3 regions of the Streptomyces sp. NPDC049887 genome follow, and region 1 is predicted to be linked to each of the others. Evidence: riboswitches for the same ligand, from Rfam matches in the RefSeq annotation. Region 1 holds a riboswitch; each other region holds the start of a gene.

The links. A riboswitch is a leader RNA that binds a small molecule or an ion and turns the genes downstream of it on or off. The one in region 1 is predicted to bind cyclic di-AMP.
Positions count from the first base shown of each region.
Region 2: it holds a riboswitch for cyclic di-AMP, as region 1 does, so the genes downstream of both, AB0J10_RS00465 (transglycosylase family protein) here and AB0J10_RS07800 (M23 family metallopeptidase) in region 1, are expected to answer to the same signal.
Region 3: it holds a riboswitch for cyclic di-AMP, as region 1 does, so the genes downstream of both, AB0J10_RS18190 (LysM peptidoglycan-binding domain-containing M23 family metallopeptidase) here and AB0J10_RS07800 (M23 family metallopeptidase) in region 1, are expected to answer to the same signal.

Region 1 covers NZ_JBFAMM010000005.1:10,052-14,667, forward strand. Annotated here, with positions in the region: gene AB0J10_RS07790 (pitrilysin family protein) at 1-75, shown strand, start outside; gene AB0J10_RS07795 (pitrilysin family protein) at 72-1,475, shown strand; cyclic di-AMP (ydaO/yuaA leader) riboswitch at 1,705-1,868, shown strand; gene AB0J10_RS07800 (M23 family metallopeptidase) at 1,882-2,655, shown strand; gene AB0J10_RS07805 (GntR family transcriptional regulator) at 2,830-3,507, shown strand; gene AB0J10_RS07810 (HPr family phosphocarrier protein) at 3,656-3,937, opposite strand; gene AB0J10_RS07815 (GNAT family N-acetyltransferase) at 4,113-4,616, shown strand, end outside.
Region 2 covers NZ_JBFAMM010000001.1:107,980-112,595, reverse strand. Annotated here, with positions in the region: gene AB0J10_RS00475 (cytochrome P450) at 1-1,048, shown strand, start outside; gene AB0J10_RS00470 (transglycosylase family protein) at 1,201-2,145, shown strand; cyclic di-AMP (ydaO/yuaA leader) riboswitch at 2,402-2,567, shown strand; gene AB0J10_RS00465 (transglycosylase family protein) at 2,571-3,233, shown strand; gene eno (phosphopyruvate hydratase) at 3,549-4,616, shown strand, end outside.
Region 3 covers NZ_JBFAMM010000013.1:128,233-132,848, forward strand. Annotated here, with positions in the region: gene AB0J10_RS18180 (STM4011 family radical SAM protein) at 1-794, shown strand, start outside; gene AB0J10_RS18185 (SGNH/GDSL hydrolase family protein) at 755-1,546, opposite strand; gene AB0J10_RS18190 (LysM peptidoglycan-binding domain-containing M23 family metallopeptidase) at 1,769-2,767, opposite strand; cyclic di-AMP (ydaO/yuaA leader) riboswitch at 2,772-2,926, opposite strand; gene AB0J10_RS18195 (tyrosine-protein phosphatase) at 3,790-4,605, shown strand.

The DNA.
Region 1 (4,616 bases):
GTGTACGAGCCCGTCGCGCGAGCCGACGCCGGGAACGCCGAGGACAACGACGACGCAGAGGGGACGGACCAGTGACCGACGCTGCCGTGACCATGGACCTCCATCCGCAGCCGCAGCCCGGCGAGGCCAGGCCCTGGGCCTTTCCCGCCCCCGAGCGGGGCACGCTCGGCAACGGGCTGACCGTGCTGCGCTGCCACCGTCCCGGACAGCAGGTCGTGGCCGTGGAGATCTTCCTCGACGCTCCGCTGGACGCCGAGCCCGAGGGGCTGGACGGTGTCGCCACGATCATGGCCCGCGCACTGTCCGAGGGCACGGACAAGCACTCGGCCGAGGAGTTCGCCGCGGAGCTGGAGCGCTGCGGCGCCACGCTCGACTCGCACGCCGACCACCCGGGGGTGCGGATCTCCCTGGAGGTGCCGGTCTCGCGGCTGCCGAAGGCCCTCGGCCTGCTCGCCGAGGCGCTGCGCGCCCCGCTGTTCGCCGACAGCGAGGTCGAGCGGCTCGTGCGCAACCGGCTGGACGAGATCCCCCACGAGACGGCGAACCCGGCCCGCCGGGCGGCGAAGGAGCTCTCCCGGCAACTGTTCCCGCCGTCCTCACGGATGTCGCGGCCGCGGCAGGGCACGGAGGAGACCGTCGAGCGCATCGACTCCGCCGCGGTCCGGGCCTTCTACGAGGCGCACGTCCGCCCGGCCACGGCCACGGTCGTGGTCGTCGGTGACCTCGAAGGGGTGGACCTGGACGCCGTGCTGACCGACACGCTCGGCGCCTGGACGGGCGACTCGGCCGAGAGCCGCCCGATGCCGCCGATCACCGCCGACGACACGGGCCGCGTCGTCATCGTCGACCGACCCGGCGCCGTGCAGACCCAGTTGCTGATCGGCCGGATCGGCCCCGACCGTCACGACCGGGTCTGGCCCGCCCAGGTCCTGGGCACGTACTGCCTCGGCGGCACGCTCACCTCGCGCCTGGACCGCGTGCTGCGCGAGGAGAAGGGCTACACCTACGGCGTACGGGCCTTCGGCCAGGTGCTGCGTTCGGACACCCCGGCGTCGCCGGGCGGGGCCTCCGGCGCCTCGATGCTCGCCATCAGCGGCTCGGTCGACACCCCGCACACCGGTCCCGCTCTCGCCGACCTCTTCGAGGTGCTGCGCGTCCTCGCAGCGGAGGGCCTGACGGACACGGAGCGCGATGTCGCCGTGCAGAACCTGGTGGGCGTGGCGCCGCTGAAGTACGAGACGGCCGCCTCCGTGGCGGGCACGCTGGCCGACCAGGTCGAGCAGGGGCTCCCGGACGACTACCAGGCCCAGTTGTACGCGCGGCTGGCCGGGACCGGCACGGTGGAGGCGACCGCCGCGGTCGTCAACGCCTTCCCCGTGGACCGGCTCGTCACGGTCCTCGTCGGGGACGCCTCCGAGATCGAGGAGCCCGTCCGGGCGCTCGGAATCGGTGAAGTGACCGTTGTCACGGGCTGATTGACCGCCCGCGCTCCGGGGCACGTCTACGGGCCTCGTCGGTTTCACGCCGGCGGGGCCCGTTCACGTACCCGGAACGGCCTCCCCCTATGTCCGGTTTGATGGGGAGGAGTGGTGTCTGCCCTGTGGCGTGCACTACAAAGATCCGTGTCTGTTTGGTGATTGGGCGAAGATCGGCTTAGCGTCTTCTGCGCTGTCCGCCAATTGCACGCGCCGCACCCGCGGCATCGGGCAGCCATCGCCGAGTCCCCGTCCGGCGCGAGCCTGGGGAGCCGGGGACCCATATGTCCCCTGGGGTGAATCGGGTGCCTTCGCCGCCGCGCGGAGGGGCCCGTAGGAGACCTTCCTGCTCCGAACCCGTCAGCTAACCCGGTAGGCGAGAAGGAAGGAAAGGATCAGCCACTTCATGGCGTTCACCCGTGCCACCGGGAAGCACCGTGGTCCGAGCCGCCTGTCGCGCAAGAGCGCGGGCGTCGCCTCCGTCGCGGCCATCGCCACCACCGGCGTCATCGGCACTCTCGCCTCCCCGGCCTTCGCCGCCGAGGCCGACGTCTCCGCCCCCGTCGAGGACACCGGCCTGACCCAGGCCGTCGCAGCCGACTCGCTCGCCGAACAGATCGACGCCCAGGCGGAGGCCCAGCAGCAGGAGGCCGCCCTGGTCGCCGCCCAGGAGAAGGCCGAGGCCGAGGCCAAGCGCAAGGCCGAGATCCGGGTGAAGGCCGCCCGTGACGCCGCGGAGCGTGCCGCCCGTGAGGCCGAGCGCAAGCGGCTGATGACGTACACGCTCCCGGTCGCCGGCTCCTATGTGAGCACCGACTACCACGCCGGGGGCGCCCAGTGGTCGTCCGGCAGCCACACCGGCGTCGACTTCCACGCCGCCTCCGGCACCGAGGTCGTCGCCGTCGGCATGGGCACCGTCGTGGAGGCCGGCTGGGGCGGCGCCTACGGCAACAACGTCGTCCTGCGCATGCACGACGGCACCTACACGCAGTACGGACACCTGTCCTCGATCAGCGTCTCGGTCGGCCAGCAGGTCACTCCGGGTCAGCAGATCGGCCTCTCCGGATCGACCGGGAACTCCTCCGGTCCGCACCTCCACTTCGAGGCCCGCACCGGCGAGGACTACGGCTCGGACATCGACCCGGTCTCGTACCTCCGCTCGCACGGTGTCCGCGTCTGACGCGCACTCGCCTCCGGCCCCGGCTCCCCTCCGAGCCGGGGCTTTCGGCGTATTCAGGCCAAAAGATATCCATGAATTACCATGGGTCTTCGGAAATTCCGGCCACCTGCCATAGAGTCACCGAAACAGACGTCGCTCGACGGGGTTTCGCGGCGATTAAAGCGGAGGTTCGGTATGCGCATTCCCGCGCGCTCGGTGTGCACGGCGATCCGCGACGACATCGTCTCCGGTGTGTTCGAGCGCGGCAGCCGCCTCACCGAGGAGCAGCTGGCGCGACGCTACGGCGTCTCGCGCGTCCCGGTCCGGGAGGCGCTGCGCACCCTTGAGTCGGAGGGTTTCGTCGTCACCCGCAGGCACGCCGGAGCGTGCGTGGCCGAGCCCACCGAGCAGGAGGCCGCCGACCTGCTGGAGATCCGGCTGCTGCTGGAGCCCCTGGGTGCAGCCCGGGCCGCCCAGCGGCGCACCGAGGCGCACCTCAAGGTGTTGCGCGGGCTGGTCAGACTCGGTCAGGACCGGGCCAGGCGCGGTCAGGGCGAGGACCTGCGCTCGCTCGGCGCCTGGTTCCACGAGACCCTGGCCCAGGCGTGCGGGAGCCCGGGGCTCACCGCGTTGCTGACCCAGCTCCGGTACAAGATCGCGTGGATGTACGCGGTCGAGCGGCCCGTCCGTCCCGTCGAGGCGTGGGCGGAGCACGGGGCGATCGTGGACGCGGTGGCGCGCGGCGACGCCGAGCGTGCCCGCGCGCTCACCGCGCTGCACGCCGAGCGGACGACGAGTGCGCACCGGCTGCGGATCCCCGCAGGCGTGAGGGTTTCGCAACATTCCGTAAACACGGCGGGTGACCGCACTTAACATTCGCGCCGTATACAAAGAGGGACATTGCGTGCCGGGGGCTTTTCCTGCTGCCGAAGAAACAGCCAGGACTAATTCCGGGGGGAAATGTGCGGGCCTCGGTGCCGGAAATCTCCGGCACCGAGGCCCGCACATGAATTCATCGGTTTCAGACGGTCTCAGGAAGCTCCTCGAGGCCCTCGGCCACGAGCTTCGCCAGACGCTCCAGGGCGGCTTCCGCGCCCTCCGCGTCCGAGGCGAGCACGATCTCCTCGCCGCCCTGCGCGCCGAGGCCGAGCACCGCGAGCATCGAGGCGGCGTTGACCGGGGTGCCACCGGCCTTGGCGATCGTGACCGGAACGCCGGAAGCCGTGGCGGCACGAACGAAGATGGACGCGGGGCGGGCGTGCAGGCCCTCGGCCCAGCCGACATTGACGCGGCGCTCAGCCATGGTGGTGCCCTTCGAGTCTCAGCGGGAAGCGTTGGCGGGTTGTCTAGACCAGTCTCTCATGGGGTGCGGAGTACCCGGCCACCGGCCCCGGCCCGTGCGGGGCCGGGATCGGCCCTCCCAGCCTGCCCTCGCACTTCGGGGAACGCGACCCGTGCCGGAGCCTTACCCTTGCCCCATGCAGACCCCGTCGGATCACGCCTACCCCGACCACTGGGAAGCCGACGTGGTGCTGCGTGACGGTGGCACCGCGCACATCAGGCCCATCACCACCGAGGACGCCGAGCGGCTCGTCAGTTTCTACGAACAGGTCTCGGACGAGTCCAAGTACTACCGGTTCTTCGCACCCTACCCACGGCTGTCTGCCAAGGACGTGCACCGGTTCACGCACCACGACTACGTGGACCGGGTGGGTCTCGCGGTGACCGTCGGCGGCCAGTTCATCGCGACCGTCCGCTACGACCGCATCAACGCGCAGGGCCTGCCGGCGTCCGCCCCGGCGGACGAGGCCGAGGTCGCCTTCCTGGTGCAGGACGCCCACCAGGGTCGGGGTGTCGCCTCCACCCTGCTGGAACACATCGCGGCCGTCGCGCGGGAGCGCGGGATCAGACGGTTCGCGGCGGAGGTGCTGCCCGCCAACAACAAAATGATCAAGGTTTTCACCGACGCCGGATACACCCAG
Region 2 (4,616 bases), on a different contig from region 1:
CCCGGCGCATCACGACGAGCCCGCGCACGCGAAGGGGAAGACGGGGATTCCCGGGGAGCGCAAGGCGGAGCTGATGACGCATCTGCTGAACATCGACCCGCCCGACCACACCCGGCTGCGGCGGCTCGTGTCGAAGGCGTTCACCCCTCGCCGGGTGGCCGAGTTCGCCCCCCGGGTACAGGAGCTGACGGACCGACTCATCGACGGTTTCGCGCAGCGGGGAAGTGCGGACCTCATCCATGAGTTCGCGTTCCCGCTCCCCATCTACGCCATCTGCGACATGCTCGGCGTACCGCGGGAGGACCAGGACGACTTCCGGGACTGGGCGGGGATGATGATTCGTCACGGCGGGGGACCGCGCGGCGGTGTCGCCCGGTCGGTGAAGAAGATGCGCGGCTATCTCGCCGACCTGATCCACCGCAAGCGGGAAGCCCCCGGCGACGACCTCATCTCGGGACTCATCAAGGCGTCCGACCACGGGGAGCACCTCACCGAGAACGAGGCCGCGGCGATGGCCTTCATCCTGCTCTTCGCCGGGTTCGAGACGACGGTGAACCTCATCGGGAACGGGACGTACGCGCTGCTGCGCAATCCGGGGCAGCGGCGGCGGCTCCAGGACTCGCTGGCCGCCGGCGAGGACGCTCTGCTCGCCACCGGGGTCGAGGAACTGCTGCGCTACGACGGGCCGGTGGAACTCGCCACCTGGCGTTTCGCGACCGAGTCGCTGACGCTCGGCGGACGGGACATCGCCGCCGGCGACCCCGTCCTCGTCGTGCTGGCCGCCGCGGACCGCGACCCCGAGCGGTTCGCGGAGCCCGACACCCTCGATCTCGGCCGCCGGGACAACCAGCACCTCGGCTACGGGCACGGCATCCACTACTGCCTGGGTGCGCCGCTCGCGCGGCTGGAGGGGCAGGTCGCGCTCGCGACCCTCCTCACCCGGCTGCCCGACTTGCGGCTTGCGGTCGATCCGTCGGAATTGCGGTGGCGTGGGGGACTCATCATGCGCGGATTGCGCACTCTGCCCGTTGAATTCACCCGACGCTGAATCTGACGGACAGTCAAGACTGTGACTTTCACGTGATCTCCGCTGCACCGACTTGTGACTGACGTCGGAGTGCGGCTACGTTCACCCCGACTCCGGGGCATCGAGGTCTCAATCCCCAGGAGTTTTCTGTAGTCACACGGAAGGCACACCGCATGCTGTCCGGGAACGGTCGACACCGCCGACCTCGTCAGGCCCCCGCCCTCATCGTCGCGGCAGGGGTGACCGGATCGGCCATCGCCATCCCGCTGCTCGGCGCGGGTACCGCGTCCGCCGCCGACACCGCCACCTGGAACCGCGTCGCGGACTGCGAGAGCGGCGGCGACTGGAGTGCCAACCTCGGCAACGGCTACTACGGCGGCCTCCAGATCTCCCAGGAGACCTGGGAGGCCTACGGCGGCACCGCCTACGCGCCGCGCGCCGACCTCGCCGACCCCTCCCAGCAGATCTCCGTCGCCGAGATGGTGCTCGCGGCCCAGGGCGCTTCCGCCTGGCAGAGCTGCGGAGTGATCACGGGTCTGGGTGGCAGTGGCTCCGAGCCCGCCGGTACCCCGTCGGCCGACCCGCTGGGCGGCCTCGTGAAGGCGCCGTCGTTCGGCGACGGGGCGGATTCCGTGCCCGAGCCGGATGCCGGAGCCTCCTCGCCGGCCGGCTCCCAGTCGGGGACGGGCGACTCCTCGTCCGCGCCGCCCGAGCAGTCCTCCCCGCCGGACGGGGCCCCGGAGCCCGCCGGACCCGTCGAGGGCTCCGCTGGGAGCGCGGAGGCGTCCGGTGAAGCCGGGGCGGATACGGGCATCGGCAAGCACCGGGGCACCCCGGCCACCGAAGGGGACGATGCGGGCAATTCGGATGATGAGCGTGAATCGGGTCGTCACGCATCACGAGGTGACGGATCGGCACGGGACGACGCCGCCACGGGAGATGAGTACGTCGTCCGCACCGGCGACACCCTCTCGTCGATCGCCGACGCGAACCAGGTGCCCGGCGGCTGGCCCGCCCTCTACGAGGCGAACCAGGACGTCGTCGGCTCCGACGCGGACCTCATCCTGCCTGGCCAGAGCCTCGATCTCGACCTGGGTGAGGGCGAGTTGAAGGAGTAGTTCGAGTGCTTATGTCCGGTTCTGTGCGAGTGAGACAAGAGTCTCTTCCGGTCAACTGGCCCCGCTAGACGGTCAACTCCGGTCATCGCGGCTCTCACCTGCGAAAACGGACATGTCACCTCGTCAGTTTTGGGCGATTTCTCCCCGATGTTCGACTTTGAACATCGGGGAGACGTGTGTCTACGGTCTGAACCGCTCGCAACGCGGGCCCCGTCGACCGCACGCCGAATCCTGCCGGCGGCCGCCGGGAACAGTCGTCGCGCAAGCGCCGAAGGCAGGAGCGGGGGACCCAAGGTAAGTGCCGGACAGGCCCGATGAGGGCTGCCCGGCTAGGGGTGGAGCCGTGCGCTCGTCGCACGGCCGGGCACACCACATCGGCCCGAACCCGACAGCTCACCTCGCAGGCGTCGGTGAGGAGAACTTCGATGCTGCTTTCCGGCAAGGGCAAGCACCGTCGCCCGACGGTCTTCCAGCGGTCCACCCGTGTCGCCACGCTCGCCGGTGTCGCCGGCGCCGCCATCGCCGCCCCGCTGATGGCCTCGGGCACCGCGTCCGCCGCGACCGCCTCCGAGTGGGACGCCGTCGCCCAGTGCGAGTCCGGCGGCAACTGGTCCATCAACACCGGCAACGGCTACTACGGCGGGCTGCAGTTCTCGGCCTCCACCTGGGCGGCCTACGGGGGCACCGCGTTCGCCTCCACCGCCGACAAGGCCAGCAAGGCGCAGCAGATCCAGATCGCCGAGAAGGTCCTGGCGGGCCAGGGCAAGGGTGCCTGGCCGAACTGCGGCACCGGACTGTCGAACGCCTCGTACGACGGTGCCGCCCCGGCCGCCCCCAAGGCCGCCGAGCCCAAGGCCCGGCCTTCCGCCCCGAAGCGGGCCGAGGCCCCGACCAGCCGCTCCGAGCGCGCGGCCGCCCCGGTCAAGAAGGGCGACGGCGAGTACACGGTCAAGGCCGGTGACACCCTCAGCAGGATCGCCGAGGCAGAGAAGGTCAAGGGCGGCTGGAAGAAGCTGTTCGAGCTGAACAAGGACATCGTCGCGGACGCGAACGTCATCCACCCCGGCCAGCAGCTCCACCTGAGCTGACGACCGGCCCCGGGGGCCCCTGTGGTCCCCGGGACGGCCGTCGTCCGGTGGGCCCGGCGGACCACTCGACGGCGCACCCCCGTCCCCGGCCCCGGCCCGGTGCACCCCCGTACTCCCCGCAGTCCGGCGGGTACGGGAAGTGCCCCCGGGTCGGGGTCTTTGTCCGTTCCGACCGCTTTTTCGTCCCACGGGGCGGGCATCTGCCGGCCGATGCCTCCCAGGCGGTTAGGCTCTTGCCGCAAGGCCAAAGCGACCCTGCACCGACACGGCTCCGTTTGTGTCACCTCACACGTCACATCCCAGAAGGAGATGCTCGTGCCGTCCATCGACGTCGTCGTAGCCCGGGAAATCCTGGACTCCCGAGGCAACCCCACGGTCGAGGTCGAGGTCGGCCTCGACGACGGCAGCACCGGCCGTGCTGCCGTTCCGTCCGGTGCGTCCACCGGCGCCTTCGAGGCCCTCGAGCTCCGCGACGGCGACCCGAACCGCTACCTGGGCAAGGGTGTCGAGAAGGCCGTCCTCGCCGTCATCGAGCAGATCGGCCCCGAGCTCGTCGGCTATGACGCCACCGAGCAGCGCCTGATCGACCAGGCGATGTTCGACCTCGACGCCACCCCGGACAAGTCCTCCCTCGGCGCCAACGCGATCCTCGGCGTCTCCCTCGCCGTCGCGCACGCCGCCTCCGAGGCGTCCGACCTGCCGCTGTTCCGCTACCTCGGCGGCCCGAACGCGCACCTGCTGCCCGTTCCGATGATGAACATCCTGAACGGCGGCTCGCACGCCGACTCCAACGTGGACATCCAGGAGTTCATGATCGCTCCCATCGGCGCGGAGTCCTTCTCCGAGGCCCTGCGCTGGGGCACCGAGGTGTACCACACCCTGAAGAAGGTCCTGAAGGAGAAGGGACTCTCCACCGGACTCGGCGACGAGGGCGGCTTCGCCCCGAACCTGGGCTCCAACCGCGAGGCCCTCGACCTCATCCTCGAGGCGATCAAGAAGGCCGGCTACACGCCGGGCAAGGACATCGCGCTCGCGCTCGACGTCGCCGCCTCCGAGTTCTACAAGGACGGCGCCTACGAGTTCGAGGGCAAGTCCCGCTCGGCCGCCGAGATGACCGAGTACTACGAGGAGCTCGTCTCCGCCTACCCGCTGGTCTCGATCGAGGACCCGCTGTTCGAGGACGACTGGGACGGCTGGAAGACGATCACCGAGAAGCTCGGCGCCAAGGTCCAGCTGGTCGGCGACGACCTGTTCGTGACCAACCCCGAGCGCCTCGCCCGAGGCATCGACGAGGCCGCCGCCAACGCCCTCCTGGTCAAGGTCAACCAGATCGGCTCGCTGACCGAGACCCTCGACGCCGTCGAGCTGGCCCAGCGCAGCGGC
Region 3 (4,616 bases), on a different contig from region 1:
CGTGGCTGCCGCACATCCGCAGGGTCGCCGTCCAGACCAATCTGAGCTGCCGCACGGACTGGCTGGACGGCGTCGACCCGGACACCCTGGCGCTGTGGTGCACTTACCACCCGGGCCAGACGCCGTACGACCGCTTCCTCGGCAAGTGCCGGGACCTGGTGGGGCGCGGAATCAGGTTCAGCGTCGGGATCGTCGGACTCGAGGAGCACCTGGAGGCCGCGCGCCGGCTGCGGGCGGACCTCCCGGGCCATGTCTATCTGTGGGTCAACGCGGCGGACGGGCACACGTACACGGACGGGGAGGCCGCCCGCTGGACGGCGCTCGACCCCCTCTTCCCGTACAGCCGGCACCCGCACCGCTCGGCCGGTCTGCCGTGCCGCACGGGCGAGTCGGTGGTCTCGGTGGACGGCGACGGCACGGTGCGGCGCTGCCACTTCGTGCGGTCCGGGCTCGGCAACCTCTACGACGGCTCCTACCGTGCGGCGCTGGGTCCGAGGGCGTGCCCGCTCGCGGTGTGCGACTGCCACATCGGCTACGTCCATCTGGAGTCGCTTCCGCTGTACGACGTGTTCGCGGGCGGGGTCCTGGAGCGGGTCCCCGCCGGGTACCCGGACTCCGTACCCGGCTTCGGCAGCGCCCGAGGCCTGGCACCGCACGGCGCGGACCCGGTGCCGGGCCCGCGCTCCGTCCCGGACTCGGCGTCGGTCCCGGTGGCGGGCTCCGGGGCGGGCCCCTCCCGCTCCGGGTCGGGCGATCAGAGCGGCAGCAGGTCCGGGCGCTTCGGCTCCACGTGATCACCGGACGATTCGCCCCGGAGCCGCCGTCCGATCCAGGGCACGAGGTGCTCCCGGGCCCATTGGATGTTGTCGAGGCGTACTTCGTGGCTGCCGCGCGGCGGCAGCGGCGGCCACGGCTGGTCCGGGTCGGCGGGCACGTCCAGACCGAGCACCTGCGCCGCGCGCAGCGCCACCCGTGTGTGCCCCTCGGGCGAGAGGTGCAGCCGGTCGGCGTCCCAGGCCCGCCTGTCCTGCACGGACTTGAGCGACCAGAGGTCGAGGACCGGGCAGTCGTGGCGATCGGCGATGGCACGGACGTGTGCCGTGTACGTGGCGATCTTGCCCCGGAGGTGGCGTAGCACGGGCACCCCGCGGGTGTCGAAGCCGGTGGTCACCATCACCGTGCCCACGGAGGCGGCGAGGTCGGCGACGGCCCGCTCGAAGCGTTCGGCGACGTCGTCGGGGTCGCTGCCGGGTCGGATGATGTCGTTCCCTCCGGCACAGAACGTCACCAGGTCGGGGGCGAGTTCCTTGGCGCGCGGGACCTGCTCCTCGACGATCTGGTCGAGTAGCCTGCCGCGCACGGCGAGATTGGCGTAGCGGAGGTTGTGTTCCGGTAGGCGGTCGTCCAGCAGGACCGCGAGGCGGTCCGCCCAGCCGACGAACCGGCTGTCGGGTCCGGGGTCTCCGACGCCCTCGGTGAAGCTGTCACCGATCGCCGCGTACGACCCGAAGAAGTCCTTTGCTCTTGATCGCGAATCATCTGCCACGTCGAGTCATCATTCACCTCGAGAAGTGACCTACGCCACCGTAGGGAGGGCTTGACGGCGCGTGATATAGACCACCAGGTCAGTTTTCGGCAAAGCGGGAATAGCCGTCGGACGCGCCCGCCATCCGGCACCGACCCCGGCCGGGGCCCGGAACGGAGCCGTCCGCCGGCCCCCTGCGCGGGGCCGGCGGACGAGGACGCCGCGCGAGGTACCGACGCGACGTCAGATCGCGACCCCGTGCTGACGCAGGTAGGCCAGCGGGTCGATGTCCGACCCGTAACCGGGGCTGGTGCGGATCTCGAAGTGCAGGTGCGGGCCCGTGGAGTTGCCGGTCGAGCCGGACAGGCCGATCTGCCGGCCGCCCGTGACGCTCTCGCCGGAGGCGATGGAGAGCTGGGAGAGGTGGGCGTACTGCGAGTAGGTGCCGTCGTCGTGCTTGATGACGACCTCGTTGCCGTACGCACCGCTCCAGCCGGCGGAGACGACGGTGCCGGGACCGACGGCCTTCACCGACGTGCCGGTGGGGGCGATGAAGTCCACACCGGTGTGGTAGCCGCTGGACCACATGGCACCGGCGGTCTTGTACGCGGTGCTGACGCCGCCGACCACCGGGGCGAAGTAGCCCGAGGGGATGTTGTTGACGGCGGTACCGGCGGCAGGAACCCGGACGGGAGCGGCCGCGGGAGCGGAGGCGCCGCGGTCTGCGGTGCGGGAGGCGCGCTCGGTGGAGGCAGCCGGCCTCTCGGCCGCGGCCTTGGCCTTCGCCGGGGACTTCGCGTCGGCCTTCGCCGGGGTCTCGGCCTTCGACTCGGCCTTCGGCTGGGGCTTCGCGTCGGCCGTGGCCTTCGGCCCGGCGTGGAGGCTGAGCCGCAGACCCGGGTGGATCAGCGACGGGTTCTCACCGACGGCGGCACGGTTGTCGGCGTAGAGCTTCTTCCAGCCGCCCGTGACATCCTGCTCGGCGGCGATCTTCGACAGGTGGTCACCCGCCACGACGGTGTAGGTCTCGACCGCCTTGCCGGCCTGCGGCGCCTGGGGGACGACGGCCTGGTGCACGGTCGGAACGGCGTGCCCGGCGGCGGGCGCGGACTGCCCGGCGGCGTTCGCGCCGGCGGCACCGACGAACGGGATGGCGATGGCGGCCCCGCCCGTACCGGCAGCGACGAATCCGCGCCTGAACGGGCTGGTCCTCGGACGGCGGTGCTTCCCCTTACCGGGCATGGCGCATTCCTCTCCGCCGCCTGCGAGGTGAGCTGTCGGGTTCGGGCTGGAGCTGCCCGGCCGCGCCGTGGGCGCGGCTTCACCCCGAGCCGTCCGGGGTCACGGAACGGCGCAGTACCTGGGTCCCCCGCTCCTGCCACATGTGGGTGGGTGCGATATTCCGGACGGCGGCAGGATTAGGCGTTCCGACCGGATTGCGGTGACCGTAAGGGAGCCGGGTCGGTGCGAACAAGCCGTCATTTCCACCGGGAATCGACCTGCCGGATATCGGCACACATTTCCCGGTCACACTCCGTGGATCACGGATCTTCGATTTCCACGCGGACAAGGGAGTTGGGCCGTCGCCCGCCGCACGGAACGTCACGGATATGATTCCGCTCACGGGTGGACGCCACCCCCATTACCAATCAGGGCGCGCCCACCCTAAAGCAGCCAATTCGGACACAACACTCATTGCGGACGCAATACATTCAAGGGCGCGAGTGTCGCAGAAAAACATCTTTCACTCGTCCGGCCGGAATTCCATTCCCACAACCCCCGAATTGCGGTGGTCTGCCCCACCCGGGGAGCGGCTGGGGCCGCCGGGGTAGCGGTCCGGGTTCGGGGTCCGGTGCCCCGTTCCGGCCCGCTCCCCCGTCCCCCGCCCGAGCCGGGCGCCGTCGGCCACGAGGAGCCGCACGCCCGTCGCCGCCGCCGGCACCCCGCCGAGTCCTCCGCGGCCGCGTCGTCCGGCTCGATGTGCGGCCCGCCGGTGTGGAAGAAGGAGTTCGACCCGATCGGTCGGGAACCGTGCGCAGCTGCCCCTCGCGCCGGACAGAAGCCGGATTCGGCCGTCGCCGACCTTCTCGGTGATCCGGACCTCTCGGACTCCGACAACTCCGCACATCGTCGGGGGGAGTTCGACGGCGGGCAACGGCCCGGCACACACGGGTCGAGATGATTGCCTGAGGAATCGATGTCGTAGTGTCAATACCGCGCCCTCGTCGGCGAGCAGTGCCGACCGCAGACACGGAGGAGCCCCCGTGACTCAGCAGCTGCCCCAGACCCCGTCGACCGAACCCGAGCTGTCCGGTGTGCGCAACTTCCGGGACGTGGGCGGACTGCCGACCGTGGACGGACGGCGCGTGCGGTACGGACGGCTGTTCCGCAGCGGCCATCTCGCGCACGCGACGGACACCGACGCGGCCTTCCTCTCCTCGCTCGGGCTCCACACGATCTTCGACTTCCGCAATTCCGCGGACCAGCGGCTGGAGGGCCCGGACGTCGAACTCGCCGGGGTGCGCAACGTCAATATCCCGCTGTCCGACCCGGCCGACGGGGCCGAGTTCTGGCGGATGGTGCGGGACGGCGACCTCGACCAGCTGAAGTCGATCCTCGACGACGGCCAGGCGGCGGGGCGGATGGTCGCCTCCTACCGCCTGATCATCAAGGAGCGCACCGCCGAGCACAGCCGCGTCCTGCACGCACTGGCCGAGGACAGCACGCCGGCGCTGATGCACTGCGCCGCGGGCAAGGACCGGGCGGGCCTGTCCATCGCCGTCTCGTTGCTGGCCGTGGGGGTCGAGCGGGACGCCATCGAGGCGGACTACCTCAAGTCGAACGACCCGCACCGGCGCTACAAGGTGCGTCGCAGCGACAGCTCCCCGGCCGGGATGTCACCCGAGGTGATGGAGTTGCTGAGCCCTCTGTTCGACGCCCGCGCCGAGTACCTGGCGGCGGCGTTCGAGACCATGGAGGAGGTCTGGGGCAGCACCGAGCGCTATCTCCAGGACGGCCTCGGCCTCACCGGCGCGACGCGGGAGCGCCTCCGTGGGCGGCTGGTCGACGGGGCGGTCTGAGCGGCGGCGGG